Regions from separate parts of the Brachybacterium muris genome, predicted to be linked through region 3. Evidence: predicted binding sites of a transcription regulator. Region 3 holds the regulator's gene; each other region holds the start of a gene.
What was found. Region 3 encodes HrcA, which represses chaperone genes, less so after heat shock. Its sites were predicted from a motif close to TTNGCACTCGNNNNNNNCGAGTGCNAA; they were not measured.
Positions count from the first base shown of each region.

Region 1 (10,385 bases), 1.2 Mb from region 3:
CGGGGACTGAACCGGAACGTGATCGCGCAACTGGCAACCTGCTCCTTCATCCAGCGGCAACAGAACGTGGTCTTCCAGGGCTTCACCGGCTCAGGGAAGTCCTACCTCGGCTGCGCGCTGGCGAAGCAGGCCTGCCAGCACCGGCTCCGAGCCCACTACATCCGAATGCCCGACCTCGAAGAGGCCTGGGCCCTGGCAAAGGACAAGCCGCAGGGCCAGACGAAGTTCCTGCGGAAGTACTCCACGTTCTCGCTGCTGGTGATCGACGAGTGGCTGCTGGACCATCCTGACGAGGGAATGCGTTCGATGCTGCTGGAACTGCTCGAGCGCCGCTATGACACCGGCTCGACCGTGTTCTGCACCCAGTACCCGAAGAAGGACTGGCACGCCCGGCTCGGTGGAGCAGTCCACGCCGATGCGATCATGGACCGCATCGTGCACAACACAATCTGGATCGACACCGGCGACAGGAACATGCGAGAACACACCGCACTGCCCCAGTGACCCGATGCCGGCGGGAGCCAGTGGTCCCCACCGCGGCGGCTACTGGCCCCCGTCGGCACGATCGGCGGTCCCCAAGAGCAAGATTCGGTGGCTCCCACGACTACGAATACTCAATCCCTCAGCGGCGTTCCGCAAAGCACTGCGGACCTACCTGCCCCGCGCCGCGGTATCGGTCGACAAGTTCCACCTCGTCAAGCTGGGAAACGACATGGTCACCACTGTCAGGCAGCGCCTCGCCCGCACCCACCACGGTCGTCGGGGTCGCAAGGACGATCCGGCCTGGGCGCACCGGATGCTGCTGCTGCGAGGCGCTGACACCCTCACCCCGCGCGCCTGGGAGCGGCTCGAGGACGTGTTTGGCACCGATGACCCCACCGACGAGCTCTCCGCCGCCTGGGGCATCAATGAGTATTCGTAGTCGTGGGAGCCACCGAATCTTGCTCTTGGGGACCGCCGATCGTGCCGACGGGGGCCAGTAGCCGCCGCGGTGGGGACCACTGGCTCCCGCCGGCATCGGGTCACTGGGGCAGTGCGGTGTGTTCTCGCATGTTCCTGTCGCCGGTGTCGATCCAGATTGTGTTGTGCACGATGCGGTCCATGATCGCATCGGCGTGGACTGCTCCACCGAGCCGGGCGTGCCAGTCCTTCTTCGGGTACTGGGTGCAGAACACGGTCGAGCCGGTGTCATAGCGGCGCTCGAGCAGTTCCAGCAGCATCGAACGCATTCCCTCGTCAGGATGGTCCAGCAGCCACTCGTCGATCACCAGCAGCGAGAACGTGGAGTACTTCCGCAGGAACTTCGTCTGGCCCTGCGGCTTGTCCTTTGCCAGGGCCCAGGCCTCTTCGAGGTCGGGCATTCGGATGTAGTGGGCTCGGAGCCGGTGCTGGCAGGCCTGCTTCGCCAGCGCGCAGCCGAGGTAGGACTTCCCTGAGCCGGTGAAGCCCTGGAAGACCACGTTCTGTTGCCGCTGGATGAAGGAGCAGGTTGCCAGTTGCGCGATCACGTTCCGGTTCAGTCCCCGTTCCTCGACCAGATCCAGCCGCCGCAGGTCCGCTCCGGGATAACGCAGCCCCGCCCGGCGGATCAGACCCTCGACCTTTCCATGATTGAAGATGGAATGCGCCTCGTCCACGATCAGCTGGAGCCGTTCCTGGAACGACATCCCCAGCACGTGAGCCTCATCCTGGGCATCGATCGCGTCCAGCAGCGCGGTCGCGCCCATCTCGCGCAGCTTCCGCTTCGTGTCGTTATCGATCACGCTCACCGGACACCTCCGGCGTAGTAGTCGGCGCCACGGACGTATCCGCCGTCTTCCGCGGGTTCCTCGCGGGGTGGACGCAGGGCGGCGACCTTGTCCTGCCCGGTGGCCAAGATCGGGTGCAGATGCGCATAGCGCGGTGAACGGACCCGTCCCGTCAGCGCGAGTGCGCAGGCCGCCTCGACCCGATCTACGGAGAAGCGGCGAGAGAGCCGTAGCACCGCCAACGCGGGATCCAGGCCCTGTTCCACGATCGGCACGGACTCGAAGATCCGCTGGATCACGATCACCGTGGCCGGCCCGACCCGATCTGCCCACGCCCGCACCCTCTGCGCGTCCCAGGCCTGGAAACGCTCGCCCGCAGGTAGGTCCGCGTCGTTGGTGCGGTACTCATTGCTCGCGGTCTCCGGGAGCAGCAGGTGACTGGTCAGTCGCTGGCTGCCCTGATAGATCTCCAGCGTCCGGGCCGTGATGCGCAGATCGACCTTCGCGCCGATGTGCGCGAACGGCGCGGAGTAGAAGTTCCGCGCGAACGTGACGTGCCCGTTCCTGCCCACTCGTCGTCCGTAGTGCCATGTCGAGATCTCGTAGGGCACCGCCGGCAGCGGCGTCAGCAGCGGCCGCTCCTCCGCGTCGAACACGCTGGCGCGGGATCCGGGCCGCTTCTGGAACGGCTCCGCGTTATAGGCCTCCATCCGCTGCCCGATGGCGGCTGCAAGTTCGGGCAGGGACGTGAATCGCTGATCCCGCAGCCCGGCGATGACCCAGGTCGCGACGTGCGCGACGGTGTTCTCCACGCTCGCCTTGTCTTTCGGTTTCCGCACCCTCCCCGGGAGCACCGCCGCCGAGTAATGCGCTGCCATCTCGCGATACGCATCGTTCAGGACGATCTCGCCCTCGCGGGGGTGCTTCACCACACCGGTCTTGAGGTTGTCCGGAACGATCCTCGGGACCGTCCCGCCCAGCGCCTCGAACATCGCTACGTGCGCTCGCAGCCAGGACTCCTGGCGCATATCCAGCGCCGGGAAGCAGAACGCGTAACGAGAAAAAGGCAGGCAGGCAACGAACAAGAACACCTTCGAGACCTCGCCGGTGACCGGATCGGCCAGCTCCATCGTGGGGCCGGACCAGTCGACCTCCACGCTCTGGCCGGCCTTGTGACCGACTCTCGAAGCGGCACCGGTGACCATGACGTGGTGCTGGTAGGTGCGGCAAAACCGGTCATACCCCATCGCCGGATCCCCAGCCGCCGTGGTCGCGTCGAAGTACTCGCCGTGCAACAGCTTCAGCGTCACGCCGACCCTGGCCATCTCTCGATGGACCTGTTCCCAGTCCGGCTGTGCGAACACGCTCTCGTGCTCGCCCCGGCCCGGGAACAACCGGGCATACACCTGCTCATCGGCGACGTCCGCGATATCGCCCCACCCGATCCCTGCAGCGTCAGCGGCCTCGAACACCGCCCTCACGGACTTGCGGGACATGCCCTGCGAGGACGAAATCGCTCGCCCCGACAGACCTTCTGCGCGCAGCTGGAGCACCAGCTTCGCCCTGATCTTCCGTACCATTCCAGATTGCTCCTTCCGCCGCGTGCCCTATACACACGGCGGAAGGAGCGTAGACAGAGCGGCCCCAACGACACCACTGGTGGTCCCGAACGACGCCACCGCTACGGCAGCGACGTGGCACCCGAACCCTCGATCAGCGGACCCCAGCGAGGCGAATATTCACATCAAGGAGCAGCTCCGCCGCCTGCTGGCCACCGACACCCTGGCCCAGGCCTGGGACGAACGGATGCGGATGGGTTACTTCGTCCAGATCGCGAACATTCCCGAGGCGACCAAGCTCTACGACACCATCGTGACCTGGTGGGACGCGATCGAGGTCCTCATCCTCACCGGCGCGACCACCGCCCGAGTCGAGGCAGCGAACACGGGCATCAAGAACATCAAACGCACCGGCCGCGGCTTCCGCAACGCCGAGAACTACCGGACCCGTATCCTGCTGGCCAGCGCCGCGAGAACCGCAGCGTGAATACCCGCCACAGCAGACCCATTCACCACGAACCACGAAGAGCCCCCAAACAGCGTCTGCTACAGATATGCGCTCGGTCACGATCACGAACGATCCGTGCGGCAATGGTGCGCAGCAACGGACGAATCGGAACCGGGTATGTCACTACGCTCCAGCAGTTCGCTGAGTCACGCTGGGACGCGATGCGAGCTGCATCCAGGTCACCGAGTCTGCAGCGCGCCCTCGAACGGATCCGTCAGATGCCCCTTTGAGCGACGCTCACAGCTGCGCGCTCGGATCACCCTCGCGCGGGGGCTCCTTGCCTCCCACCACCCGTCGAACGCGGTCGAATTCGGCCTGGAAGGCTCCCTCGTCGTGCCCGTAGTCGGGCTGCCAGGGCATGCCGAGCCGCTGGGCGAGCTCCCGGTTGTTCTGCTCGCGTCGGGCCCGGCGCGCCTCGTCCACCAGGACGCGGCGCGGTGGTGCCGCTCGCAGACCGGCGGCAGTCTGCAGCATGCGCAGACCGTCGAAGGAGGCCTGGTCCCAGCCGATCTCCGGGATCAGCCACTGGCGCTCCTGCGCCGCATCGTCGCGGATCCCGATCAGCGCCAGGGACCCGCGCTCGGCCTCCCCCACGGCGTAGACCACCTGGTCCATGCGGGCTCGGTCCGTGGTGCGCATCCCCTTGCGCAGGGCCAGGGCACCGTGCTGCTCATCGAGCAGGGCGACCCGGCGGGTGAACACCAACGGCACGAACGCCCACAGTGCGAACAGGCCCCACAGCAACAGCGCACCGACAAGCAGCTGCGTCCACGCCGGTTCGAGCATCTGCTCGAGCGGTCCGCGGTGCCCGTCCAGGATGCGGGTTCGCCGCCACTGCTGCAGGCCCGCCCCCGCGAAGGGAGACAGCAGCAAGGAGATCAGGGGCAGCCCGATCAACACCCCGGGCAGGTAGCGGGCCCTGATGCTGGGGCCGACGAGCACCGCGCCGGACCGGGTGCGGCGGGGGGCCGGCGCGGTCGCGGCGTCGCTGAGCGTCTCACCGGTCGTCACCCTCCCAGGGTACGGGGCCGGCCGCGGGCTCTCACCGTCGATGTCGCCATTCATGACGGGGGTCCCGGCAGGTCGAGCGCGGAGGTGAACCGTCGCTCCTGCCCGGTGACGGGGTCGGTGAAGGCGAGGGAGCGGGCCAGCAGCTGCAGCGACCCGACCGGATCACGAGGCGTGGGGTAGAGGTCCTCCCCCACGATGGGCATGCCTCGGGAGGCGAGCTGCGCGCGCAGCTGGTGGGTGCGGCCAGTGAGCGGTCGCAGCCGCAGGGTGAGGGTGCCGTCCAGCTCGACGGCGGCCACCTCGACCTCGGTGATCGCGTTGGGCTCCCCTGCCACCAGGCGGGTGAGCAGATCATCGCGCTCCTTGACCAGGCGATCGCGCAGCACCGTGCGCGCGCCGACCATCGTGGGCAGATCAGCCGGCACGGCGGCGCCTTCGCGGTACGGCCCTACCCGGGCCAGGTACTCCTTGAGCACCTCACGGCGGGCGAACAGCTCCTGGTAGGCACTGCGTTCGGCAGGATCCACACCGAAGGCCAGCACGCCGGCGGTACGACGGTCCAGGCGATGCAGGGGACTGAGCGTGGTGATGCCGGTGGAGCGGCGCAGGCGCACCAGGGCGCTGGAGAGCACGTGGGTGCCACGTGGCATCGTGGCCATGTCGTGGGGCTTGTCCACCACCAGCAGATGGTCGTCCTGGTGCAGGATCGGCAGGTCCATCTCCGGCACGGCTTCCTCGCGCAGCTCTCGATGGAACCACAGCTCGTCGCCGGGCTCGACCGGGGCGTCGGCGGCCCAGGCGGTCCCGTCGGCCCGCACGATCTCACCGCGCACGAAGCGCTCGTGCAACGGCGTCGCCTCTGGGTCACCCAGGGCGGGGAACCTGGTCAGCAGGCTATCGAAGGCGATGCCCTGCGCAGCGTCACGAGCGACCCGGTGGCGCACGGGGTCGAGGCCGTCACGCTGAGGCAGCGGGGGTGCCGACCGGCGGGCACGGCTGCGGGCGGCTCGCCCTGGCCGGAAGTGGCTCACAGCCCCCACACGACGAAGGTGTACACGTTGTGGAACACGTAGAACACCACCAGGCCCAGCAGCAGCAGGTTGGGGTGGCGGTCGATGAAGGTGAGTGCCTGGGGCACCTGCTTGCGCAGCTCGCGTGGCCTGATCGCGTCGTAGTGGTCCACGGGCACACCGGCGTTCTCGGCGTGCCGCAGCACCGTCTCCTGGGCACGGTCGCCGAACAGGCGGCTGGAGACCGCGAGCATCCGGTGGTCGTGCGCATCCATCAGGTACACGCCGTCGTAGCTGGTCTCGCCGGAGTCGAGCGCCTCAGCGGGGCTGGCGCCACGATCGATGTCCCGCACCGCGATCACGCGGGCGACGTCCTTCCACGGCGCCTCCAGCGTGCTGCGGCACAGGCCCTGGAGGCGGAAGCCCTTCTCATCCACGTGCAGCCAGGCGGTGACCACCCGCAGCACTCCGATCACCGCCAGCACGGCGACGGCCACCCACAGCAGCAGAGGCAGGGTGAAGCCCAGGTCGCTGGTGAGGGCGGGGTCGCGCCACAGGCGCTGCCCCACGAAACTGATGATCACCAGGAACTCCAGGACCACCACGAACACCAACGCGATCAGCAGTGTCCCCAGCACCACGCGCCCCGGGGGGCTGAAGGTGCGGGTGGGCTCGTTCGCCTCAGCCGATGGCTGATGCTCCCGTTTACTGTCCACTGGCGCTCCTGTCGATCCACGGCGGCGCGGCGTTCTCCGCACCGGTTCGTTCCCTGCACTCCGATGCCGGCGAGTTCCCGATGCTTCCTGAGTCTAGGCGGTGACGGCCCCTGGTCGGCCCCATGACCAGCACTGGGCACCGGGTGTCGCGCGCCTGCGAGCTGTTCAGGCACGACGAAGCGGGCCGCCCCGGGGTCTCCGGTGCGGCCCGCTCCCTGCCGTTCGGTCAGACCGACGGCACTGCTGTGACGCAGGGATCAGATGATGCCCTGACGACGATCACGCGATCGCGCGATCAGTCCTCGTCCTCGTCCTTCTTCTCGACCACGAGGGTCTCGGTGGTCAGGACCAGGCCCGCGATCGAGGCCGCGTTGCGCAGCGCCGAACGGGTGACCTTGACCGGGTCGATGATGCCGGCGGCCACCAGGTCGACGTACTCGCCGGTGGCGGCGTTCAGGCCGTGACCGACCTGCGCCTCCTTCACCTTCTCGACGACCACGTAGCCCTCGAGGCCCGCGTTCTCGGCGATCCAGCGCAGCGGCTCGGCGACGGCCTTGGACACGGCGCGTGCACCGACGGCCTCGTCACCGCTCAGGCCCAGGTCGCCCTCGAGAGCGGAGGCCGCCTGGACGATGGCGCTTCCGCCGCCGGCCACGATGCCCTCCTCGATGGCTGCACGAGTCGCGGAGACCGCGTCCTCGATGCGCATCTTCTTCTCCTTGAGCTCGACCTCGGTGTGGGCGCCCACCTTGATGACGGACACGCCGCCGGCGAGCTTGGCGAGGCGCTCCTGGAGCTTCTCGCGGTCCCAGTCGGAGTCGGTGTTGGCGATCTCGGCGCGGATCTGCGCGACGCGATCGGCCACGGCCTGCTCGTCACCGGCACCGCCCACGATGGTGGTGGTGTCCTTGGTGATGACCACGCGGCCCGCGTGGCCCAGCACGTCGGTGCCGACGGTCTTCAGGTCCAGGCCCAGGTCGGAGGTGACGACCTGCGCGCCGGTGAGCACCGCGATGTCCTGCAGCATCGCCTTGCGGCGGTCGCCGAAGGCGGGGGCCTTGACGGCCGCACCCTTGAAGGTGCCGCGGATCTTGTTGACGACCAGCGTGGACAGGGCCTCACCGTCGACGTCCTCGGCGATCACGAACAGCGGCTTGCCGCCCTCGACGACCTTCTCCAGCAGCGGCAGGATGTCGGCCACGGCCGAGATCTTGCCCTGGTGCAGCAGCACCTGGGCGTCCTCGAGCACGACCTCCTGGCGGTCACCGTCGGTGACGAAGTGCGGGGAGATGAAGCCCTTGTCGAACTGCATGCCCTCGGTGAACTCGAGCTCCATCGCGGTGGTGGAGGACTCCTCCACCGTGATGACGCCGTCCTTGCCGACCTTGTCGAAGGCCTCGGCGAGCAGCTCGCCGATCTCGCGGTCCTGACTGGAGACGGCCGCGACGTTCGCGATCTGCTCCTTGCCGTCGACCTCGATGGCGATCTCGCCGAGCTTGGCGGAGATGGCCTCGACGGCCTTCTCCATGCCGCGCTTGAGGGAGGCGGGGGCCGCACCGGAGGCCACGTTGCGCAGCCCCTCGTGCACAAGGGCCTGCGCGAGCACGGTGGCGGTAGTGGTGCCGTCGCCTGCCACGTCGTTGGTCTTGGTGGCGACCTCCTTGGTGAGCTGAGCGCCGAGGTTCTCGTAGGGATCCTCGAGCTCGATCTCACGGGCGATGGTCACGCCGTCATTGGTGATCGTGGGGGCGCCCCACTTCTTGTCCAGCACGACGTTGCGGCCCTTGGGGCCCAGCGTCACGCGGACGGTGTTGGCGAGCTTGTCGACTCCGCGCTCCAGGGCGCGACGAGCCTGCTCGTCGTAGATGATCTCTTTCGCCATGTGGATCTAGACCTCAGTCCGTTCAGTTCTCGATGATCGCGAGGATGTCGCGCGAGCCCAGCACCAGGTACTCCTGGTCGCCGTACTTGAGCTCGGTGCCGCCGTACTTGGAGAAGACGACCTTGTCGCCGACCTTGACGTCGACCGGGATGCGCTCGCCCTTCTCGTCGAAGCGGCCGGCGCCGACGGCGACGACCTCGCCCTCCTGGGGCTTCTCCTTCGCGGTGTCCGGGATGACCAGGCCGGAAGCGGTGGTCTGTTCAGCCTCGAGCGGCTTGATGACGACACGGTCCTCGAGGGGCTTGATGGAGACCGACATGCGGCTCACTCCTTCATGAAGTAATGACTCTGGTGAGTTCGGGGGCCAGGGATCCCGGTCCCGGTCGTCGTCGCGGTGCCGACCGGGGAAGATCCCTCCTGGCAGCTTCTGGCACTCTGGGCTGTCGACTGCCAACGACGCCAACTCTAGGACCCTGTTGGCACTCATGCAAGGCGAGTGCTAACAGCGTCGGGGTGTTCGCGCAGAGCCGATCACCAGCAGGGCGGTTCCCAGCAGCAGCGGCCCCGCCGCGACGGCGCCCGCGATCACCACCGCGAGCCACTCGGCGAGCTCGGCCCCCATCAGCTGGTGGTAGTTCAGATCGTCGATGGAGAAGACGATCGCCGCCAGCAGGGTCATCGGCGCAAGGACCGTTCCCACCAGGGTGAACGTGAGCCTGGCGGAGGTGCCGTCGGTCCAGCGACCGGCCACGCCGTGGGCGACGCCCAGCGCCACCACGGTCACGGCCATGGCGATCATCGGGACCGGCCACAGCGCCGGCAGGGATGAGAGCAGATCGCTGTAGCGCAGCGGCATCATCGCGATCACCAGGCGCACCACGGCCAGCAGTGCCACCGCGGCGCTCACCACCGTGGCGATCCACTGGACGGTGCGCACCGCACTGCGTTCGGCGCTGCTGGGAGAATGCCCGGGGGTGCGGCGCTCCGGCGCCGATGATCCGCGGGCGCGACCGAACAGGCCGCGCTCTGACGCAGGTGCCGTACCGGGGGCCGACGAACCCGGGCGCTCCCATGGCGGGACGGGGTCACGGAGTGCGGCCATCGGTCCTCCTGTGGTCGGCCGGGGTGAGGGGCTGGGGGCCAGGTGGTGAAGGGTCAGCGTCCGGCGGCATCGATGATCGCCTGCACCTCGCCCGGGCCGAAGTCGTACACAGGGATCTGGACGTCCCCGGCATCGCCCCCGGGTGTGTCCCCCGCGTTCGGCCACAGGGAGGTGATGATCCTGGGTCTGGCCGCCCCGGTCTCGTCGATCTCCAGGAGGCTCGCCCCGGACAGGGCGAGGGACCTCTCGTGCTCGCCGGCGGCCACCGGGTCCACCACGTTGGTGATGCCGGGGACCACGTGCACGGGGATCCCTGCCAGGTCCCCGGTCATCTCGTGGTGGTAGTGGCCGGACAGGATCACCCGCACGTCACTGCCGGTGAGCGCCTCACCTAGTTCATCGAGGCCGTCGAGGTCCAGGGCACGCAGCATCCGGGTGGCGGCCACCAGCGGCGGGTGGTGCACCGCCAGCACTGTGCCGCGAGCGGCGGGCCGGGCCAGCACCTCACGCAGCCAGTCCAGCTGGGCAGGGTCGAGGTGGCCGTAGCCGGCACCGGGCACGCTGGAGTCCAGCACCACCACGCGGACCCCGTCGGCCGTGGTGATCGCCCGGTCCTGGTAGCGCGGGTCGTGATCACCGGGCCCGGCCAGCTCCGCGTATGCGGCGGGCACGTCGTGGTTGCCCATCGCCACCGCGAGCGGCGCCCCGAGCCGGGCGGCGAAGGGATCCAGCAGCTCGTGCAGCAGGCGGTAGCTCTCCACGGTCCCGTCCTCGGAGGCGTCCCCGGTGTGCACCACCAGGTCCACGCGCTCAAGGCCAGCCAGGTGCTCCAGCACCCCGCGCAGGGCT
Region 1 covers NZ_JAFBCB010000001.1:577,464-587,848, reverse strand. The annotation lists gene JOD52_RS02705 (ATP-binding protein) at 1-504, shown strand, start outside; partial or broken gene JOD52_RS02700 (transposase) at 614-913, shown strand; gene JOD52_RS02695 (ATP-binding protein) at 1,023-1,769, opposite strand; gene istA (IS21 family transposase) at 1,766-3,328, opposite strand; partial or broken gene JOD52_RS16930 (transposase) at 3,369-3,794, shown strand; gene JOD52_RS02680 (hypothetical protein) at 4,053-4,826, opposite strand; gene JOD52_RS02675 (pseudouridine synthase) at 4,877-5,770, opposite strand; gene JOD52_RS02670 (hypothetical protein) at 5,854-6,552, opposite strand; gene groL (chaperonin GroEL) at 6,848-8,434, opposite strand; gene groES (co-chaperone GroES) at 8,457-8,753, opposite strand; gene JOD52_RS02655 (hypothetical protein) at 8,934-9,536, opposite strand; gene JOD52_RS02650 (metallophosphoesterase family protein) at 9,590-10,385, opposite strand, start outside.
Region 1: the regulator HrcA is predicted to act here: its motif matches at 8,862-8,888, upstream of groES (co-chaperone GroES).

Region 2 (10,385 bases), 1.3 Mb from region 3:
AGATCTCCAGCGTCCGGGCCGTGATGCGCAGATCGACCTTCGCGCCGATGTGCGCGAACGGCGCGGAGTAGAAGTTCCGCGCGAACGTGACGTGCCCGTTCCTGCCCACTCGTCGTCCGTAGTGCCATGTCGAGATCTCGTAGGGCACCGCCGGCAGCGGCGTCAGCAGCGGCCGCTCCTCCGCGTCGAACACGCTGGCGCGGGATCCGGGCCGCTTCTGGAACGGCTCCGCGTTATAGGCCTCCATCCGCTGCCCGATGGCGGCTGCAAGTTCGGGCAGGGACGTGAATCGCTGATCCCGCAGCCCGGCGATGACCCAGGTCGCGACGTGCGCGACGGTGTTCTCCACGCTCGCCTTGTCTTTCGGTTTCCGCACCCTCCCCGGGAGCACCGCCGCCGAGTAATGCGCTGCCATCTCGCGATACGCATCGTTCAGGACGATCTCGCCCTCGCGGGGGTGCTTCACCACACCGGTCTTGAGGTTGTCCGGAACGATCCTCGGGACCGTCCCGCCCAGCGCTGAATATTCGCCTCGCTGGGGTCCGCTGATCGAGGGTTCGGGTGCCACGTCGCTGCCGTAGCGGTGGCGTCGTTCGGGACCACCAGTGGTGTCGTTGGGGCCGCTCTGTCTACGCTCCTTCCGCCGTGTGTATAGGGCACGCGGCGGAAGGAGCAATCTGGAATGGTACGGAAGATCAGGGCGAAGCTGGTGCTCCAGCTGCGCGCAGAAGGTCTGTCGGGGCGAGCGATTTCGTCCTCGCAGGGCATGTCCCGCAAGTCCGTGAGGGCGGTGTTCGAGGCCGCTGACGCTGCAGGGATCGGGTGGGGCGATATCGCGGACGTCGCCGATGAGCAGGTGTATGCCCGGTTGTTCCCGGGCCGGGGCGAGCACGAGAGCGTGTTCGCACAGCCGGACTGGGAACAGGTCCATCGAGAGATGGCCAGGGTCGGCGTGACGCTGAAGCTGTTGCACGGCGAGTACTTCGACGCGACCACGGCGGCTGGGGATCCGGCGATGGGGTATGACCGGTTTTGCCGCACCTACCAGCACCACGTCATGGTCACCGGTGCCGCTTCGAGAGTCGGTCACAAGGCCGGCCAGAGCGTGGAGGTCGACTGGTCCGGCCCCACGATGGAGCTGGCCGATCCGGTCACCGGCGAGGTCTCGAAGGTGTTCTTGTTCGTTGCCTGCCTGCCTTTTTCTCGTTACGCGTTCTGCTTCCCGGCGCTGGATATGCGCCAGGAGTCCTGGCTGCGAGCGCACGTAGCGATGTTCGAGGCGCTGGGCGGGACGGTCCCGAGGATCGTTCCGGACAACCTCAAGACCGGTGTGGTGAAGCACCCCCGCGAGGGCGAGATCGTCCTGAACGATGCGTATCGCGAGATGGCAGCGCATTACTCGGCGGCGGTGCTCCCGGGGAGGGTGCGGAAACCGAAAGACAAGGCGAGCGTGGAGAACACCGTCGCGCACGTCGCGACCTGGGTCATCGCCGGGCTGCGGGATCAGCGATTCACGTCCCTGCCCGAACTTGCAGCCGCCATCGGGCAGCGGATGGAGGCCTATAACGCGGAGCCGTTCCAGAAGCGGCCCGGATCCCGCGCCAGCGTGTTCGACGCGGAGGAGCGGCCGCTGCTGACGCCGCTGCCGGCGGTGCCCTACGAGATCTCGACATGGCACTACGGACGACGAGTGGGCAGGAACGGGCACGTCACGTTCGCGCGGAACTTCTACTCCGCGCCGTTCGCGCACATCGGCGCGAAGGTCGATCTGCGCATCACGGCCCGGACGCTGGAGATCTATCAGGGCAGCCAGCGACTGACCAGTCACCTGCTGCTCCCGGAGACCGCGAGCAATGAGTACCGCACCAACGACGCGGACCTACCTGCGGGCGAGCGTTTCCAGGCCTGGGACGCGCAGAGGGTGCGGGCGTGGGCAGATCGGGTCGGGCCGGCCACGGTGATCGTGATCCAGCGGATCTTCGAGTCCGTGCCGATCGTGGAACAGGGCCTGGATCCCGCGTTGGCGGTGCTACGGCTCTCTCGCCGCTTCTCCGTAGATCGGGTCGAGGCGGCCTGCGCACTCGCGCTGACGGGACGGGTCCGTTCACCGCGCTATGCGCATCTGCACCCGATCTTGGCCACCGGGCAGGACAAGGTCGCCGCCCTGCGTCCACCCCGCGAGGAACCCGCGGAAGACGGCGGATACGTCCGTGGCGCCGACTACTACGCCGGAGGTGTCCGGTGAGCGTGATCGATAACGACACGAAGCGGAAGCTGCGCGAGATGGGCGCGACCGCGCTGCTGGACGCGATCGATGCCCAGGATGAGGCTCACGTGCTGGGGATGTCGTTCCAGGAACGGCTCCAGCTGATCGTGGACGAGGCGCATTCCATCTTCAATCATGGAAAGGTCGAGGGTCTGATCCGCCGGGCGGGGCTGCGTTATCCCGGAGCGGACCTGCGGCGGCTGGATCTGGTCGAGGAACGGGGACTGAACCGGAACGTGATCGCGCAACTGGCAACCTGCTCCTTCATCCAGCGGCAACAGAACGTGGTCTTCCAGGGCTTCACCGGCTCAGGGAAGTCCTACCTCGGCTGCGCGCTGGCGAAGCAGGCCTGCCAGCACCGGCTCCGAGCCCACTACATCCGAATGCCCGACCTCGAAGAGGCCTGGGCCCTGGCAAAGGACAAGCCGCAGGGCCAGACGAAGTTCCTGCGGAAGTACTCCACGTTCTCGCTGCTGGTGATCGACGAGTGGCTGCTGGACCATCCTGACGAGGGAATGCGTTCGATGCTGCTGGAACTGCTCGAGCGCCGCTATGACACCGGCTCGACCGTGTTCTGCACCCAGTACCCGAAGAAGGACTGGCACGCCCGGCTCGGTGGAGCAGTCCACGCCGATGCGATCATGGACCGCATCGTGCACAACACAATCTGGATCGACACCGGCGACAGGAACATGCGAGAACACACCGCACTGCCCCAGTGACCCGATGCCGGCGGGAGCCAGTGGTCCCCACCGCGGCGGCTACTGGCCCCCGTCGGCACGATCGGCGGTCCCCAAGAGCAAGATTCGGTGGCTCCCACGACTACGAATACTCAAGGAACATCGCTACGTGCGCTCGCAGCCAGGACTCCTGGCGCATATCCAGCGCCGGGAAGCAGAACGCGTAACGAGAAAAAGGCAGGCAGGCAACGAACAAGAACACCTTCGAGACCTCGCCGGTGACCGGATCGGCCAGCTCCATCGTGGGGCCGGACCAGTCGACCTCCACGCTCTGGCCGGCCTTGTGACCGACTCTCGAAGCGGCACCGGTGACCATGACGTGGTGCTGGTAGGTGCGGCAAAACCGGTCATACCCCATCGCCGGATCCCCAGCCGCCGTGGTCGCGTCGAAGTACTCGCCGTGCAACAGCTTCAGCGTCACGCCGACCCTGGCCATCTCTCGATGGACCTGTTCCCAGTCCGGCTGTGCGAACACGCTCTCGTGCTCGCCCCGGCCCGGGAACAACCGGGCATACACCTGCTCATCGGCGACGTCCGCGATATCGCCCCACCCGATCCCTGCAGCGTCAGCGGCCTCGAACACCGCCCTCACGGACTTGCGGGACATGCCCTGCGAGGACGAAATCGCTCGCCCCGACAGACCTTCTGCGCGCAGCTGGAGCACCAGCTTCGCCCTGATCTTCCGTACCATTCCAGATTGCTCCTTCCGCCGCGTGCCCTATACACACGGCGGAAGGAGCGTAGACAGAGCGGCCCCAACGACACCACTGGTGGTCCCGAACGACGCCACCGCTACGGCAGCGACGTGGCACCCGAACCCTCGATCAGCGGACCCCAGCGAGGCGAATATTCAGCCGGAGCTCGGCGGTCGCGCCAAAGCCATGGTGGTCACCGATTCCCGCGCTGCTGCGGTCAAGTACGCCCGGTCGTTCCGCCGCATCTGCACCGAGGAAAAGCTGGACCTCCATGCCCTCGTCGCCTTCTCCGGCGACGTACCCGATCCAGAGATCACAGCCCTGCCCGGCACGAGACCCCCGACTGTTACTGAGACCAGTGAGAACCCTCAGCTCAAAGGCCGCGACCTCGCCAAGGTATTCGCCGGGCCGGACGAGCACGTACTGATCGTCGCCAACAAGTACCAGACCGGCTTCGACCAGCCACTACTGGTGGGAATGTACGTCGACAAACAGTTGTCGGGGATCGCCGCCGTGCAGACGCTCTCGCGCCTGAACCGCATGGCACCGGGGAAGTCCGACACCTACGTGCTGGACTTCGTCAACGACCCCGAGCAGATCCTCGCTGCGTTCCGCGAGTACTACGAAGACGCAGAGATCACCACGGAGTCAGACCCAGACCTCGTGATGGACATGCACGCCAAGCTCGAGCAGGCCGGGATCCACACCCCGCAAGAGGTGGATCTCTTCTGGGAGGCGTGGACACGCAAGGGCGCCAAGCACACTGACCCCGAGCGACACATCAAGCCAGCCGAGGACCGCTTCGGCGACCGCTGGCGGCGCGCACTACTGACCGGTGATCGCGCCGAGCGGGACGCCCTCATCGACTACCGCTCCACCCTCACGCAGTACATCAAGGCCTACGCTTTCTTCTCCCAGCTGGTCGACTACGGAAACCCCCGGTATGAGAAGTTCAGCGCCTTTGCCGACCTGCTGGCCCGGCGCCTGCGCGGTTTCACCGACGAGGACCCCACCCCTGACGAGGTCGACGTCTCCGACATCGTCCTGACCCACTACCGCCTCCAGAAGATCCGCGAGGACGATCTCAAGCTCGGCGAGATCGAGCCCAAGGGCCTCACGGGGATGACCGAGGCGGGCATGGCCGCCGCCCGCGAGCGGAAGCGCGAGCGCAAGACGGAGATCATCGACAAGGTCAACCGCTATCTGGGCGGGCTCGATGTACCGGACGACTACAAGCTCAGCGGCGTGGAGAGCCTGCTCGCCGAGGTCGTCACCGATCACACCATGCAGGCCATCGCCCACTCCAACTCCCGCATCGACTTCGCTGCCGCCCCGGGAATGAAGACCGTGGTCGAGAACGCCGTGTGGAGCGTGGAGGAATCCAGCGGCGCCGTTATCAAGCACCTGCGGGACATGCCGTGGGAGGACCTGCGGGCGATGCTCATGGACGTGGGCCTGTACGAGCGGCTGCAGGAGGCGGCGTCGTGAGAATCGGGGTATACATCGACGGGTACAACCTCTACTACGGGGCCCGGCGCCTCGCCGGCAAGTCGACACCCGGCTGGCGCTGGCTCGACGTGCGCGCACTGTCCCGGCGCATCATCTCCACGAGCTCCACATGGAGCAACTGGAGTCTGAAGCGCGTTATCTACTGCACCGCGCGCATCAGTGGAGCGAGCAACCCCATTGGTCAGAGAGAGCAGGACGTCTATCTCAGGGCACTGACTCGGTCCGGATCGGTGGACCACATCGAGTACGGGAACTACGTCGCACGGGTCGCGACGGCGCCCCTTGCCGTGAACTCGGCCAAGGGCAAGCCTGTGCTCACGACATCAGCGTGGCCGGTGATGGTGCAGGACTCCACAGGATCAGCCGTTCCCGATGCGACATTCATGGTCTCGGTGGCACGCCGAGAAGAGAAGGGATCGGACGTGAACGTCGCCTCTCACTTGTTGATCGACACGCTCACCAACGTCATCGACGCAGCCGTGGTCATCTCCAACGACAGCGATCTGGCCATGCCGATCAGCGCGGCTCGTACCAGGGTTCCCGTCGGCCTCATCAACCCAACCCCTGGGTACCTGGCTGGCAAGCTCAGCGGTACGCCTAGCGAAGGAGTGGGGAACCACTGGTGGTACCAGCTGACACATTCCGACCTCACCAGCTGCCAGCTTCCCGATCCCGTCGCAGGGAAGGTCCGGAAGCCTCAGCCGTGGTGAAGGGCCATCCGGGTTGGGATCTGGCTGTACGAATCGACACGCTTCCCTGCACGTAGGTTGTCCGCTCGGCCAACTGCACTCTATATTTGGTGCACACCACCCGACCCCTCTGGGGTCGGGTTTTTCTTTGCGCTGAGGCACCTCCATCAGCGGCCTCGTCACCACGATCCCGCGTGGGCCATCTCCCGAGACACCCGCGTCCGTCGCATCCCTCCGGTTCCGGCAAGGAGCTCCGCCTGTAGCACAGCGCCCCGCCCCGGATTACCCGGGACGGGGCGCTGATCGCTGATGAGTGCTCAGCGGCTGGTCACATCATGCCGCCCATGCCACCCATGCCGCCCATGTCGTCGCCACCGGCGGGAGCCTTGACCGGCTCCGGCTTGTCGGCCACGACGGCCTCGGTGGTGAGGAACAGGCCGGCGATGGACGCGGCGTTCTGCAGAGCGGAGCGGGTCACCTTGACCGGGTCGAGGATGCCGGCCTTCAGCAGGTCCTCGTACTCGCCGGTGGCCGCGTTCAGGCCCTGGCCGACGGGAAGGTTCTTGACCTTCTCCGCCACGACGCCGCCCTCAAGACCGGCGTTGACCGCGATCTGCTTGAGCGGTGCCTCGATGGCGACCTTGACGATGTTGCCACCGGTGGCCTCGTCGCCCTCGAGGGCGAGCTTGCCGAAGGTGTCCGCACCGGCCTGCAGCAGCGCGACGCCACCACCGGCGACGACGCCCTCTTCCACGGCGGCCTTGGCGTTGCGCACGGCATCCTCGATGCGGTGCTTGCGCTCCTTCAGCTCCACCTCGGTCGCGGCGCCGGCCTTGATGACGGCGACGCCGCCGGCCAGCTTCGCGAGGCGCTCCTGGAGCTTCTCGCGGTCGTAGTCCGAGTCCGAGTTCTCGATCTCGGCGCGGATCTGCTTGACGCGACCGGCGATGCGGTCGGCGTCGCCGGCGCCCTCGACGATGGTGGTCTCGTCCTTGGTGACGACGACCTTGCGTGCCTGGCCCAGCAGCTCGAGGCCGGCGGTCTCCAGCTTGAGGCCCACCTCCTCGGCGATGACCTGGCCGCCGGTGAGGATCGCCATGTCCTCCAGCATCGCCTTGCGGCGGTCGCCGAAGCCGGGGGCCTTGACGGCCACGGACTTGAAGGAGCCGCGCAGCTTGTTGACCACCAGCACGGCGAGGGCTTCGCCCTCGACGTCCTCGGCGATGATCGCCAGCGGCTTGCCGGACTGGATGACCTTCTCCAGCAGCGGCAGCAGGTCCTTGACGGTGGAGATCTTGGAGCTGGTCAGCAGGATGTACGGATCCTCGAGGACCGTCTCCTGACGCTCGGCGTCGGTGACGAAGTAGGGCGAGATGAAGCCCTTGTCGAACCGCATGCCCTCGGTGAGCTCCAGCTCGAGGCCCATGGTGTTGGACTCCTCGACCGTGATCACGCCCTCCTTGCCGACCTTGTCCAGGGCCTCGGCGATGAGCTCGCCGATGGCCGGGTCGGCCGCGGAGATGGCGGCGGTGTTGGCGATCTGCTCCTTGGTGTCGACCTCCTTGGCCTGCGCCAGCAGGGTCTCGGAGACGGCCGCGACGGCCTTGTCGATACCGCGCTTCAGGGCGATCGGGTTGGCGCCGGCGGCAACGTTGCGCAGGCCCTCCTTGACCAGGGCCTGAGCCAGGACGGTGGCGGTGGTGGTGCCGTCGCCCGCGATGTCGTCGGTCTTCTTGGCGACCTCCTTGACGAGCTCGGCACCGATCTTCTCGTAGGGATCGTCGAGCTCGATCTCCTTGGCGATGGAGACGCCGTCGTTGGTGATCGTGGGTGCGCCCCAGGACTTCTCGAGCACGACGTTGCGACCCTTGGGGCCGAGGGTGACCTTGACGGCGTCGGCGAGCTGGTTCATACCCCGCTCGAGACCGCGCCGGGCCTCCTCGTCGTATGCGATGAGCTTGGCCATGTGTGGAATCTCTCCCGTGTGGTGTGGTGTCCACCCGACCCTGTGCCCGCGACGGACGAGACCCGCAGCCGTGTTCATGTCCCACGGCTCCGGACCCCTCACGGGGTCGGAATGTTCGTGGTCGGCAGGCGGCTAGCGCCTCCGATCAGGCATCCGCTGGTCGAGCGTGAACACCCAGAGGCGTTGTCACTCCCGACCGGTGAGTGCCAGATCATCATAAGCACTCTCCACCCGAGAGTGCTAACCCTCCGAGGTGCTCCGGGTGCGCCCTGGGTGAACGAGCTGCGCGCCGTCTCCGCGCAGGGGAACGAGAGGCACGGGAACGACGGGCACGGGGGCCACGGGCACAGAGACTGCAAGGGCGGGGCTGATCAGCCCTCGTCGCCCTCGCCCTCGCCGCCCTCATCACCGCTGCCGGGCTCGGTCACCGCCACGAAGGTGATGCGGGACTCGTACTCATCGCTCTGGCGGGCCTCACCGGCGCCGACCTCCTGCGCGAGGGCCTGGGCGGTGTCGGCATCGGCCTCGTCGCGGTAGAACACCACCGGCTCCTGCTGCACGTTGTCGGCGGTGCCGATGCTCACCTGCTCCCAGCCGGAGCCCTCGAGGGAGTCGCGCCAGGCGCCGGCCATGCCGTTGATGCCGCCGGCGTTGATGACCATCACCGGGATGGAGCGATCAGGTTCGGGGGCCGGGGCCTCCTCCTCCTGGCCTTCGCTGCTCTCCTCCTCCGCAGGAGCCTCCTCGGTGGTCTCCGATGCGGCGGGCGAGGTGGGGTCACTGGCGCGGTCGTCGCCGTCCCTGCCCATGCCGCCGATCAAGAACAGCAGCACCAGCAGCGTCACGAAGGCCGCCGCGATGATGACGAGGTAGATGAGGTTCTGACGCCAGAACGGCTCCTCGGCGCGGTGCGCACCGTGGAACGTCGCGGCATCTGCCTCGTCGTCGAATCGATCGGGCGGGTACGGGTACTGGGTATCGGCCACGGGCCTATTAAACCCGTTCGGGCCGGCAGGGGGTGGGAGCACACGCCTGCTCAAGCCACCCTGTGGTCCGGCGATGCGGTGGAGAGGTCGTCGGCCGAGGTGCGCCGGTCCCGCAGGCGGTTCACCAGGGCAGGGGCGGCGCGCAGTGCTGCCGGGTCGTCCAGCAGGGCGTTCAGCCGCACGTAGTAGGCGGTGCGGGACATGGCCAGCTGCTCGCGGATCACGCGCTCCTTGGTGCCCACGAAACGGAAGGTGCGCGACTCCAGTTCGAGGATCCGCCGATCCCGCTCGGACAGCTCCTCCCCTGCGCCCTCAGGGCGGGACGGCTGATCGGAGTGCGCATCGGCGGGGGGCATGGGCCGAGCGTACGCGGGCGGCGGCTCGCTCCCGCAGCGGCGCGCCGGACCTCGTCGAACCCCGTGGTCGGACACGCATCGCCACTTCGGCCAGCATGGAACACTGTCGCCATGCCGAAGCCGCTCGCCCAGATCATCGCTCCCGACTGGGCCGAGGCCCTCTCCCCCGCCGAGCAGCAGATCCATGCCCTGGGTGACTTCCTGCGCGAGGAGGCCGCTTCGGGTCGCGGATACCTGCCACACGGCGAGCACGTGCTGAGGGCCTTCACCCGTCCTCTCGCCGAGGTGAAGGTGCTGATCGTGGGGCAGGACCCGTACCCCACTCCCGGGCATCCCATCGGGCTCTCCTTCGCCGTCGAGGAGCACGTGCGTCCCCTGCCCCGCAGCCTTGCGAACATCTACTCCGAGCTGCAGGCGGACCTGGGCATCCCGCCCGCCGCACACGGTGACCTCACCGCCTGGCAGGAGCAGGGGGTGCTGCTGCTGAACCGGGTGCTCACCGTGAGGCCCGGCTCCCCCGGGTCGCACCGCCGGCGCGGCTGGGAGGAGATCACCGAGCTCGCGATCCGTGCACTGGTGGCCCGCGGCGGGCCCCTGGTGGCGCTGCTGTGGGGGAAGGACGCCCAGTCCCTGGTGCCGATGCTGGGAGCGGTCCCCTACGTCGCGAGCCCCCACCCAAGCCCCCTGTCGGCCTCCCGCGGGTTCTTCGGTTCCAGGCCGTTCTCGCGGGTCAACGAACTGCTGGCCCAGCAGGGCGGCCAGCAGATCGTCTGGCAGATTCCGTCGACCGACAGCGGCACGGCAAGCACGGATCGCGACCTCAGTCCAAGCGGCCGAAGCGCTCCAGGTTCGCCTCCTGCCCGGCGACGATCAACTGATCACCTGGGTTGAACGTGGTCTGCAGGGAGACGTACTCCCAGTCCCGCCCGGCCGGGCAGCGGGCGATCAGGCGCACATCGAAGCGTTCCGCGATGCGGGCATCGGCCGCGGTGCGGTGCAGCAGACGGTTGGGGACGGGGAACAGGCCCATGGCAAACCCCCGCCCGTAGGTCACCCATTCCTCGGCCCGATCCGCGATCCGGTGCGCGACCCGTTGCCCGGTCTCATGCTGGGGTTTGATCACGTTGGCCACCCCGAGCTGGTCGAGGATCTGCGCGTGGTCGGCCGATTCGGCCTTC
Region 2 covers NZ_JAFBCB010000001.1:472,887-483,271, reverse strand. The annotation lists partial or broken gene JOD52_RS02205 (Mu transposase domain-containing protein) at 1-526, opposite strand, end outside; gene istA (IS21 family transposase) at 683-2,245, shown strand; gene JOD52_RS02195 (ATP-binding protein) at 2,242-2,988, shown strand; partial or broken gene JOD52_RS02190 (transposase) at 3,104-3,697, opposite strand; gene JOD52_RS02185 (type I restriction enzyme subunit R domain-containing protein) at 3,777-5,189, shown strand; gene JOD52_RS02180 (NYN domain-containing protein) at 5,186-5,920, shown strand; gene groL (chaperonin GroEL) at 6,228-7,865, opposite strand; gene JOD52_RS02170 (LytR C-terminal domain-containing protein) at 8,237-8,851, opposite strand; gene JOD52_RS02165 (DUF3263 domain-containing protein) at 8,902-9,207, opposite strand; gene JOD52_RS02160 (uracil-DNA glycosylase) at 9,319-10,098, shown strand; gene JOD52_RS02155 (potassium channel family protein) at 10,028-10,385, opposite strand, start outside.
Region 2: the regulator HrcA is predicted to act here: its motif matches at 8,083-8,109, upstream of groL (chaperonin GroEL).

Region 3 (10,385 bases):
CCAGCGTCCGTAGGCCTCGACGATGTCGCTGACCAGGCGGTGGCGCACCACGTCCCGCGGGGACAGGCGGCAGAAGGAGATGTCGTCCACCCCGCCGAGGACCTGCTCGACCACCCGCAGCCCGCTCTTGGTGGCGCCGGGCAGGTCCACCTGGGTGACGTCGCCGGTGACCACCATCGTGGAGTTGAACCCCAGGCGGGTCAGGAACATCTTCATCTGCTCAGGGGTGGTGTTCTGCGCCTCGTCCAGGATGATGAACGCGTCGTTCAGGGTGCGGCCGCGCATGTACGCCAGCGGTGCCACCTCGATGGTCCCGGCGCCCATCAGCCGCGGGATCGACTCCGGGTCCAGCATGTCGTGCAGGGCGTCGTACAGCGGCCGCAGGTACGGGTCGATCTTCTCGTTCAGCGTGCCGGGCAGGAAGCCCAGCCGCTCCCCCGCCTCCACGGCGGGCCGGGTGAGGATAATCCGGTTGATCTGCTTGGAAAGCAGCTGCTGGACGGCCATCGCGACGGCCAGGTAGGTCTTGCCGGTGCCGGCGGGCCCGATCCCGAAGGTGATGGTGGAGGACTCGATGGCCTCGATGTACGACTTCTGCCCCATGGTCTTGGGGCGGATGGTACGGCCGCGCGAGGACAGGATGGTGCGCGAGAGCACCTGCTCCAGTCGCTCCCCCTGGGCGCGGTCGTCCCCGTAGAGGGCTGCGGCGCGCTGCACGGCCTCGGCGGTGACGGCCTGCCCGGTGGCGGCCAGCTCGATCAGGGCGCGCACGATGTGCTCGCTGCGGCGCAGCGCCTCCTCGGTGCCGCGCAGGGTGATCTGGTGGCCACGCACGTGCACGTCGGTGTCGGGCACCTGCTCCTCGAGGGCGGCGAGCGCCTGGTCGTTCTCCCCGAGCACCTGGAAGGGGCTGAGATGGTCGGGGATCGCCAGGCGGCGTTCGATCACCTCGGGGGTGCGGCCGGGCGTGGGGGTGACGGGGTCGGTCACAGTTCTCCTTCTGCGAGCTCTCCGCTCGCCAGGACGTGCGCGTGCACGTGGAAGACGGTCTGCCCGGCGCTCTGGCCGGTGTTGAACACGAGACGGAAGTCGCCATCGGCCAACTGCTGGGCCAGTGAGCCGGCCACGGCCACCACGTGCGCCAGCTGCTCGGGCTGATGGGCGAGCTCTCGCACATCGGCGCGGTGCTCGCGCGGCACCACCAGCACATGCACGGGTGCCTGGGGGTTGAGGTCCTTGAAGGCGATCACCTGATCGTCCTCGTGGATGCGCTCGGAGGGGATCTCACCGGCGACGATCTTGCAGAACACGCAGTCCTCGTCGCGGCGTTCGGCGGCGTCAGCATTCATGCCGCGAGTCTACGGGAGCGATGCACACCACAGCGGATCGGGGAACACCGCGCAGGCGCGATGTGTTCCACAGGTCATGACGAAGCTCGGAGTCCTCATCGCCAGCGCCCGTCCTAACCGTGTCGGGGAGCACGTGGCCCGCTGGGTCACCGACACCGTGAAGGAGCGCTTCGGCGATGCCGAGCACCGCGCGGAGGTCGATCTGATCGACCTGGCCGATGTGACCCTGCCCGCGTTCGACGGGCTCACCAGCCCCAAGGCCGACGGCACCAAGACGACCGACCATGCCCGCGCCTGGGGTGAGCGCATCGCCGCCCTGGACGCCCTGATCATCGTCACCCCGGAGTACAACGGCTCCTACCCGGGTGCGCTGAAGAACGCCATCGACTACCTGTACGAGGAGTGGAGCGGCTTGCCCGTGCTGATGGTGGGATACGGCTGGGGTGCCGGTACCGGCGTGCTCGAGCTGCTGGAGCGCCTGCTGACCCGTATCGGTGCCGATGTGATGGGCTCGGTGGGTCTCGCGTTCCCCGCGGACCTGTCGCTCGAGGGTGATGTGCACGTGGGCGAGGAGCCCACCGCTGCTCTTCACGACCGCCTCGAGGCGCTGGAGGCGAAGGCCCTCACCTCCGTCGCCTGATCCCCGGTCTTCCAGGACGGCCCGTCGGCATTGCCGGCGGGCCGCTTCGCTGTCGGATCAGCCCCAGCGGCCCACCAGGGCACTGAGCACGGCGATCGCCGCCGGTCCAGCGGTGGAGGAGCGCAGCACCTCCGGTCCCAGCAGCACGCTGCGGGCCCCTGCCTCGCGCAGGGCAGTGAGCTCGTCCTCGGCGATGCCGCCCTCGGGACCGACGATGATCACGATCTCGGCGGCCGGCTCACCGGCACCGGACCTCTCCCCTATCGCCCGCAGTTCCTCGGCCAGCGTCATCAGGCCTACGGACTCCTGTTCGTGCAGCACCAGCACCAGGGCGCCGCCTGCGGTGCACCGGTGAACGTCCTCGACCAGCTCACCGGTGCTCACCGGTTCGTCGACCACGGGGATGCCGGGGCGGCGGCACTGCTTCACAGCGGCGCGCACGGTGTTCTCCCAGCGGGTGCGTCCCTTGCGCAGCTTCTCCCCTCGCCACACCGCGACCGAGCGCTGGGCCTGCCAGGGCACCACGCGGTCCACACCGAGTTCGGTGGCCGACTCCACTGCCTGCTCGTCGCGCCCTCCGGTGGCCAGGGCCTGCACCAGGGTGAGGCGCGGTGAGCGCTCCACCGGAGCGGAGGGATCGGCCAGCAGCCGCAGGTCGAGCGCTTCCTTGCGGGCAGTGGTGACCTCCGCGAGCACCTGCCTGCCGGCGGCGTCGGTGAGCAGGATCTGCTCCCCGGCCCCGATGCGGGCCACTTTCGCTGCATGGCGGCCCTCCTCGCCATCCAGCGTCAGCTCGGCGCCGACAGCGGACCTGGCCAGAGCGTCGTCGAGGATCAGGAAGGCGGAGGGGGTGGTGGGCATGAGGGGTCTCGCTTCCCGGGGACGCGCGGTTCAGGCAGGGGTCAGAGGTCGCGCAGGCGCTCGCGGAGCTTGGCGAAGGGGCCCTGTCCGTTTCGGCGGGTGGCCTCGTCACCGCGGATGCGGGCGAACTGCTCCAGCAGGTCGCGCTCCTCGTCGGTCAGGGAGGTGGGGATGTCCACGTCCAGCACCACCCGGATGTCACCGCGTCGCTCGCGACGCAGCGGGGTGACGCCCAGACCCTTCAGGGTGATCTCCTCGCCGGGCTGAGCGCCGGGACGGATGTCCAGCTCCTGGACCCCGTCGAAAGTTTCCAGGGGCACCGTGGCACCGAGGGCGGCGGAGGTCATCGGCACCTCGACCGTGGTGACCAGGTCCTCGCCGTCACGCACGAAGGTGTCGTGCTCGGCCACGCTGAGCTCGACGAAGAGGTCGCCGGCCGGTCCGCCGGCCTCACCGACCTCGCCCTCGCCACGCAGCTGGATGCGGGTCCCGTTCTCCACGCCGGAGGGGATGCGCACGGTGACGTCGCGCTCGGTGGTGACACGGCCATGGCCGGAGCAGGCGGTGCAGGGGGACTCGATCACGTCGCCGTGGCCCTCGCAGGTGGGGCAGGGGGCCATGGTGACCATCTGGCCCAGCAGTGACTGGGCCACGCGCTGCACGTGCCCGGAGCCGCCACAGGCGGTGCAGCGGGTGGGGCTGGTGCCGGGCTCACAGCACGAGCCGTTGCAGCGCTCGCAGCGGCCCGCCGTGCGGAAGCGGATCTCCTTCTCGGTCCCGAACACCACGTCGCGCAGCTCGATGCCCACGCGACGCAGCACGTCGCTGCCGCGACGCTGGCGCGGGACGGGGCCCTGCCCGCGGCCACCGCGCATGCCGGCGGCGCCGGCGAACATGTCGAAGATGTCGTTGAAGTCGAAGCCTGCACCGCCCCCGGGGAAGCCGCCCATGCCGGGGCCGCCGCCCATGTCGTACTGGCGGCGCTTGTCGGCGTGGGACAGGGTCTCGTAGGCCTGGGAGACCTTCTTGAACTTCTCGGCGGCCTCGGGATCGGGGTTGACGTCCGGGTGCAGGGTGCGGGCCAGCTTGCGGTACGCCTTCTTGATCTCCTCGGTGGAGGCGTCGCGGGAGACGCCGAGCAGGTCGTAGTAGTCCTCGTTCACGGTGCGGAGTCCTTCAGGGGAGACGGTGGTGTCGGGGGCACGGGCCCGGGTGCTGCCGGGCGCGGCGCCGGGTCATTCGAGGTAGCGGGACACGTAGCGGGCGATGGCCTGCACGGTCGAGATACCGGTGACGTAGTCCATGCGGGTGGGGCCCAGGATGGCCAGGTGGGAGCCGGCGCCGTACCCGGCACCGACCACGGCGGCCTGGGTGAAGGCCTCGGTCTGCAGCTCGGATCCGATGCGCACCTCGACCGAGCCGGGCTGGGCGTGCATCTCGGTGAACAGGCGCAGTAGCACCAGTTGCTCCTCGAGCACGTCCAGCAGGGGCTCCACGTCGCGTGCGAAGTCCTCGGCGGAGCGGGCGATGTTGGCGGTGCCGGCCATCATGATGCGGTCCTCCGCGCGGGAGGCCGCCAGGATCGTGAGTGCCGAGGCCACTTCCGCCACGCTGGCCTGCTCGCTGGGCGGCTGCGCGTCGATCAGATCGACGAGGGCCCGCTCGACGTCGGTCACCTCGCGCCCTGACACGGCCCGGTTCAGCTGGTCGCGCAGCCCCTCGTAGAAGGCGGCGTCGCGCGCCGCGAGCAGGGGCACGGTGCGCTGGTCCACCCGGCCGGACTCGGTGATCAGCACCACCAGCAGCAGGGCATCGGCGACCTTCACCAGTTCGACGTGGCGGATGCGGGCCTGCTTGCGGGCGGGGTACTGGACCATCGCCACCTGGTGGGTGGTCTGGGCCAGCAGCCGCACGGTGCGCAGCAGCAGCTCCTCGACGTCACCGGCATCCTCCAGGAACGCCTGGATGGCGCGCCGCTCGGAGGTTGACAGCGGCTTGACGGTGGCCACGTGGTCCACGAAGGCGCGGTAGCCCTTGTCGGTGGGCACGCGGCCCGCGGAGGTGTGGGGCTGGGTGATCAGCCCTTCCTCCTCCAGCACTGACATGTCGTTGCGCACGGTGGCGGCGGATACCCCGAGGTCGTGGCGGTCCAGCAGGGACTTCGAGCCCACGGGCTCGCGGGTGGACACGTAGTCCTCGACGATGGCGCCGAGGATCTGCAGCTTCCGACTGTCCGTCGCTCTCACCTCCTGCAGGGACCGGTAGGGGGATGCTCGGGCGGGCGCGCCCGACTCCCAGGATTAGCACTTGGGCTTGCCGAGTGCCAATCCTACGCTCCCGTCACCGGAGCGCACGGGGTGCGCCGGGAGGTGTTCGCCACGGGCCGAGCAGGCCGGGGCGGCGGTGACGGCCGGGGGCCGGATGGGCTGTGGCGACGACGACATGCACCCGCTGGGTGGCGCTCCCCGGTGGGTCCACCGCCCCGATGTACCGTGTGGGCCGTGTCCGACCGTGCTTCCCGTCCCGCCGACCGCTACGGCCGCGACGTGCTCTCCTCCGCTCCCCCCTCGCACCATCGCCGCCGCCCGGTGGCGCGCGAGGTCCTGGCCCAGCGGGACCTGGTGGTCGAGGACGCCGCCACCGGTTTCACCGGCGCCATCACCCGGGTGGAGAAGGCCGGTGGCGTGCACGTGGTGGAGCTGGAGGACGGCCGAGGGCGCCGCCGCGGGTTCCCCCTGGGCCCCGGATTCATGATCGACGGCAAGCCGGTGGTGCTCACCCTGCCGCAGCGCCGCGCGGAGCCGTCGGGCCCCAAGCGCTCCGCGAGCGGCTCCGTGTACGTCGAGGGGGCGAAGGCGCGCACCGCACGCGCTTCCCGCATCTGGGTGGAGGGGAAGCACGACGCCGAGCTGGTGCAGAAGGTGTGGGGCCACGACCTGCGCATCGAGGGCGTGGTGGTGGAGATGCTGGACGGTGCCGACAATCTGGTGGAGCGGGTGCAGGACTTCGCTCCCGGTCCTGGCCGCCGCCTGGGGGTGCTGGTGGACCACCTGGTGCCCGGGTCCAAGGAGTCGCGGATCGCCGAGCAGGTGATGCGCCTGCCGGGCGCCCGCGGCAACGTGGCGGTGCTCGGTCACCCTTATGTGGACGTGTGGCAGGCGGTCCGCCCGGCCCGGGTGGGGCTGAAGGCTTGGCCCCACGTGCCTCGCGGCACCGACATCAAGGTGGGCACCCTGGCGGCTCTTGGCTGGCCCCACCGGGACCAGGCCGACATCGCCGAGGGATGGCAGCGGATCCTGGCGACGGTGAGGTCCTACGCGGATGTGGAGCCCACGCTGTCGGGCCGCATCGAGGAGCTCATCGACTGGGTGACGGTCGAGGGCTGAGGGCCCATCGAGGAGGGCCGGGTGTTATCCCCCGGCGGGTTCGGAGGCGCGCCGCAGGGACCGATCCAGGTGCTCTCGCTAGGCTGGAGGCATCCGACCACGACGCAGGCTGCCATCCGGTCCCGCGTCACCATCGAGAGGGGAACCATGAACGAGCAGTCGCATCCCTACGATCCCTACCGCAACGAGCCGGGTCAGCCCGGCGCAGATGATCAGCGCGGCGCCTTCGACGGCGCACCTGCGCAGCCGGCGGACGACGTCACCGCCGATCCGTACTCGAGCCCCGCCCACGACGCCACGGCTCTGGACGGCGCACCCGCTGAGCCGGCCGATGACCGCACCGGTGATCCGGCCGCCGCGCATCCCCATGACCCCTACGTCTATCAGGCGGGTCAGCAGCAGTCGGCCGATCCGTACGCGGCTCCCGCAGCCGGCGGTGCCGCCGCAGGTGCAGGTGCTGCCTACGGCGCGCCGCAGGGCTCCGGCCCCGCAGGCCAGCAGCCCGATCACGCGGGGCAGCAGCCCGGCTATGCCGGGCAGCAGGGTGCCGGTCATGGGTATCAGCAGGGGGCCGGGTACGGCGGTCAGCAGGGCCCGGCGTACGGCGCCCAGGGTGCGCAGAACGGCAATGTACCGCCGGCGGGCATCAAGGGCGTGTACGAAGGACCGCTGTCCGGACAGCCCACCTCGGACTCCGACTCCCGCCTGTGGTCGATGCTCTCGCACCTCTCCGTGGTGCTGGGCCACCTCTTCAGCTGGGGCTTCCTGGGCTGGGTGGGTCCGCTGATCATCTTCCTGGTGTACAAGGACCGTGACCGGTTCATCCGGTACAACGCCGCCGAGGCCCTCAACGGCGCCATCGCCGTGGTGATCTGCCAGGTGGTGCTCTCCGTGGTGCTCGGCATCTTCGGGGTGATCACCCTGGGCTTCGGCTTCGCGATCTTCCCGCTGGTGGGCGTCCCCGCCCTGGTCCAGCTGATCTTCTCGATCATCGGGGCCGTGAAGGCGAACCAGGGCACGTGGTGGAACTACCCGGTCAACATCCGCCTGGTGAAGTGAGCACCCCTCACCCCGCATAGCGTCAGCCGCTCCACCCCCGTCGGCACTGCGCCGTCGGGGGTGGTTGCTCACCGGGCACTGTCCGCTGGGGCCGGCCTCAGAGCACGAGGTCGCGGATCACCGCATCGGCCAGCAGCCGGCCCGAGCGGGTGAGCACGGCACGGCCCTGGGCCAGTGCCTCGGGCTCGAGGTGGCCGCGGTCGCGGTGCACCTCCAGCATCGGTCTCTGGGACTGCGGGACCACGGCCACGTCCAGTCCGTCGATGATGCGCAGCTCCAGCATGATGCGTTCCATCTGCCGGGCCTCGGCGTCCACCAGTTCGGACTCTGCCACCGGCAGCGTCTGCTGGGCGAGCTGGGCCGCGTACCGGCTGGGGTGCTTCACGTTCCAAGAGCGCCGCCCGTCCCGGTGGCGGTTGAATATTCGCCTCGCTGGGGTCCGCTGATCGAGGGTTCGGGTGCCACGTCGCTGCCGTAGCGGTGGCGTCGTTCGGGACCACCAGTGGTGTCGTTGGGGCCGCTCTGTCTACGCTCCTTCCGCCGTGTGTATAGGGCACGCGGCGGAAGGAGCAATCTGGAATGGTACGGAAGATCAGGGCGAAGCTGGTGCTCCAGCTGCGCGCAGAAGGTCTGTCGGGGCGAGCGATTTCGTCCTCGCAGGGCATGTCCCGCAAGTCCGTGAGGGCGGTGTTCGAGGCCGCTGACGCTGCAGGGATCGGGTGGGGCGATATCGCGGACGTCGCCGATGAGCAGGTGTATGCCCGGTTGTTCCCGGGCCGGGGCGAGCACGAGAGCGTGTTCGCACAGCCGGACTGGGAACAGGTCCATCGAGAGATGGCCAGGGTCGGCGTGACGCTGAAGCTGTTGCACGGCGAGTACTTCGACGCGACCACGGCGGCTGGGGATCCGGCGATGGGGTATGACCGGTTTTGCCGCACCTACCAGCACCACGTCATGGTCACCGGTGCCGCTTCGAGAGTCGGTCACAAGGCCGGCCAGAGCGTGGAGGTCGACTGGTCCGGCCCCACGATGGAGCTGGCCGATCCGGTCACCGGCGAGGTCTCGAAGGTGTTCTTGTTCGTTGCCTGCCTGCCTTTTTCTCGTTACGCGTTCTGCTTCCCGGCGCTGGATATGCGCCAGGAGTCCTGGCTGCGAGCGCACGTAGCGATGTTCGAGGCGCTGGGCGGGACGGTCCCGAGGATCGTTCCGGACAACCTCAAGACCGGTGTGGTGAAGCACCCCCGCGAGGGCGAGATCGTCCTGAACGATGCGTATCGCGAGATGGCAGCGCATTACTCGGCGGCGGTGCTCCCGGGGAGGGTGCGGAAACCGAAAGACAAGGCGAGCGTGGAGAACACCGTCGCGCACGTCGCGACCTGGGTCATCGCCGGGCTGCGGGATCAGCGATTCACGTCCCTGCCCGAACTTGCAGCCGCCATCGGGCAGCGGATGGAGGCCTATAACGCGGAGCCGTTCCAGAAGCGGCCCGGATCCCGCGCCAGCGTGTTCGACGCGGAGGAGCGGCCGCTGCTGACGCCGCTGCCGGCGGTGCCCTACGAGATCTCGACATGGCACTACGGACGACGAGTGGGCAGGAACGGGCACGTCACGTTCGCGCGGAACTTCTACTCCGCGCCGTTCGCGCACATCGGCGCGAAGGTCGATCTGCGCATCACGGCCCGGACGCTGGAGATCTATCAGGGCAGCCAGCGACTGACCAGTCACCTGCTGCTCCCGGAGACCGCGAGCAATGAGTACCGCACCAACGACGCGGACCTACCTGCGGGCGAGCGTTTCCAGGCCTGGGACGCGCAGAGGGTGCGGGCGTGGGCAGATCGGGTCGGGCCGGCCACGGTGATCGTGATCCAGCGGATCTTCGAGTCCGTGCCGATCGTGGAACAGGGCCTGGATCCCGCGTTGGCGGTGCTACGGCTCTCTCGCCGCTTCTCCGTAGATCGGGTCGAGGCGGCCTGCGCACTCGCGCTGACGGGACGGGTCCGTTCACCGCGCTATGCGCATCTGCACCCGATCTTGGCCACCGGGCAGGACAAGGTCGCCGCCCTGCGTCCACCCCGCGAGGAACCCGCGGAAGACGGCGGATACGTCCGTGGCGCCGACTACTACGCCGGAGGTGTCCGGTGAGCGTGATCGATAACGACACGAAGCGGAAGCTGCGCGAGATGGGCGCGACCGCGCTGCTGGACGCGATCGATGCCCAGGATGAGGCTCACGTGCTGGGGATGTCGTTCCAGGAACGGCTCCAGCTGATCGTGGACGAGGCGCATTCCATCTTCAATCATGGAAAGGTCGAGGGTCTGATCCGCCGGGCGGGGCTGCGTTATCCCGGAGCGGACCTGCGGCGGCTGGATCTGGTCGAGGAACGGGGACTGAACCGGAACGTGATCGCGCAACTGGCAACCTGCTCCTTCATCCAGCGGCAACAGAACGTGGTCTTCCAGGGCTTCACCGGCTCAGGGAAGTCCTACCTCGGCTGCGCGCTGGCGAAGCAGGCCTGCCAGCACCGGCTCCGAGCCCACTACATCCGAATGCCCGACCTCGAAGAGGCCTGGGCCCTGGCAAAGGACAAGCCGCAGGGCCAGACGAAGTTCCTGCGGAAGTACTCCACGTTCTCGCTGCTGGTGATCGACGAGTGGCTGCTGGACCATCCTGACGAGGGAATGCGTTCGATGCTGCTGGAACTGCTCGAGCGCCGCTATGACACCGGCTCGACCGTGTTCTGCACCCAGTACCCGAAGAAGGACTGGCACGCCCGGCTCGGTGGAGCAGTCCACGCCGATGCGATCATGGACCGCATCGTGCACAACACAATCTGGATCGACACCGGCGACAGGAACATGCGAGAACACACCGCACTGCCCCAGTGACCCGATGCCGGCGGGAGCCAGTGGTCCCCACCGCGGCGGCTACTGGCCCCCGTCGGCACGATCGGCGGTCCCCAAGAGCAAGATTCGGTGGCTCCCACGACTACGAATACTCAGCGGTGCGCACCGGGCCCGATCCCCCACCAGTCCTTCCCCTGCCAGTAGGCCAGGTTGTGCCGGGAGCGGTGCTCCGGGGTGCGGGCGAAGT
Region 3 covers NZ_JAFBCB010000001.1:1,784,087-1,794,471, forward strand. The annotation lists gene JOD52_RS08275 (PhoH family protein) at 1-990, opposite strand, end outside; gene JOD52_RS08280 (histidine triad nucleotide-binding protein) at 987-1,349, opposite strand; gene JOD52_RS08285 (NADPH-dependent FMN reductase) at 1,426-1,989, shown strand; gene JOD52_RS08290 (16S rRNA (uracil(1498)-N(3))-methyltransferase) at 2,047-2,850, opposite strand; gene dnaJ (molecular chaperone DnaJ) at 2,892-4,013, opposite strand; gene hrcA (heat-inducible transcriptional repressor HrcA) at 4,086-5,096, opposite strand; gene JOD52_RS08305 (DUF3097 family protein) at 5,343-6,236, shown strand; gene JOD52_RS08310 (DUF4870 domain-containing protein) at 6,384-7,295, shown strand; gene JOD52_RS08315 (hypothetical protein) at 7,393-7,680, opposite strand; gene istA (IS21 family transposase) at 7,875-9,437, shown strand; gene JOD52_RS08325 (ATP-binding protein) at 9,434-10,180, shown strand; partial or broken gene hemW (radical SAM family heme chaperone HemW) at 10,294-10,385, opposite strand, start outside.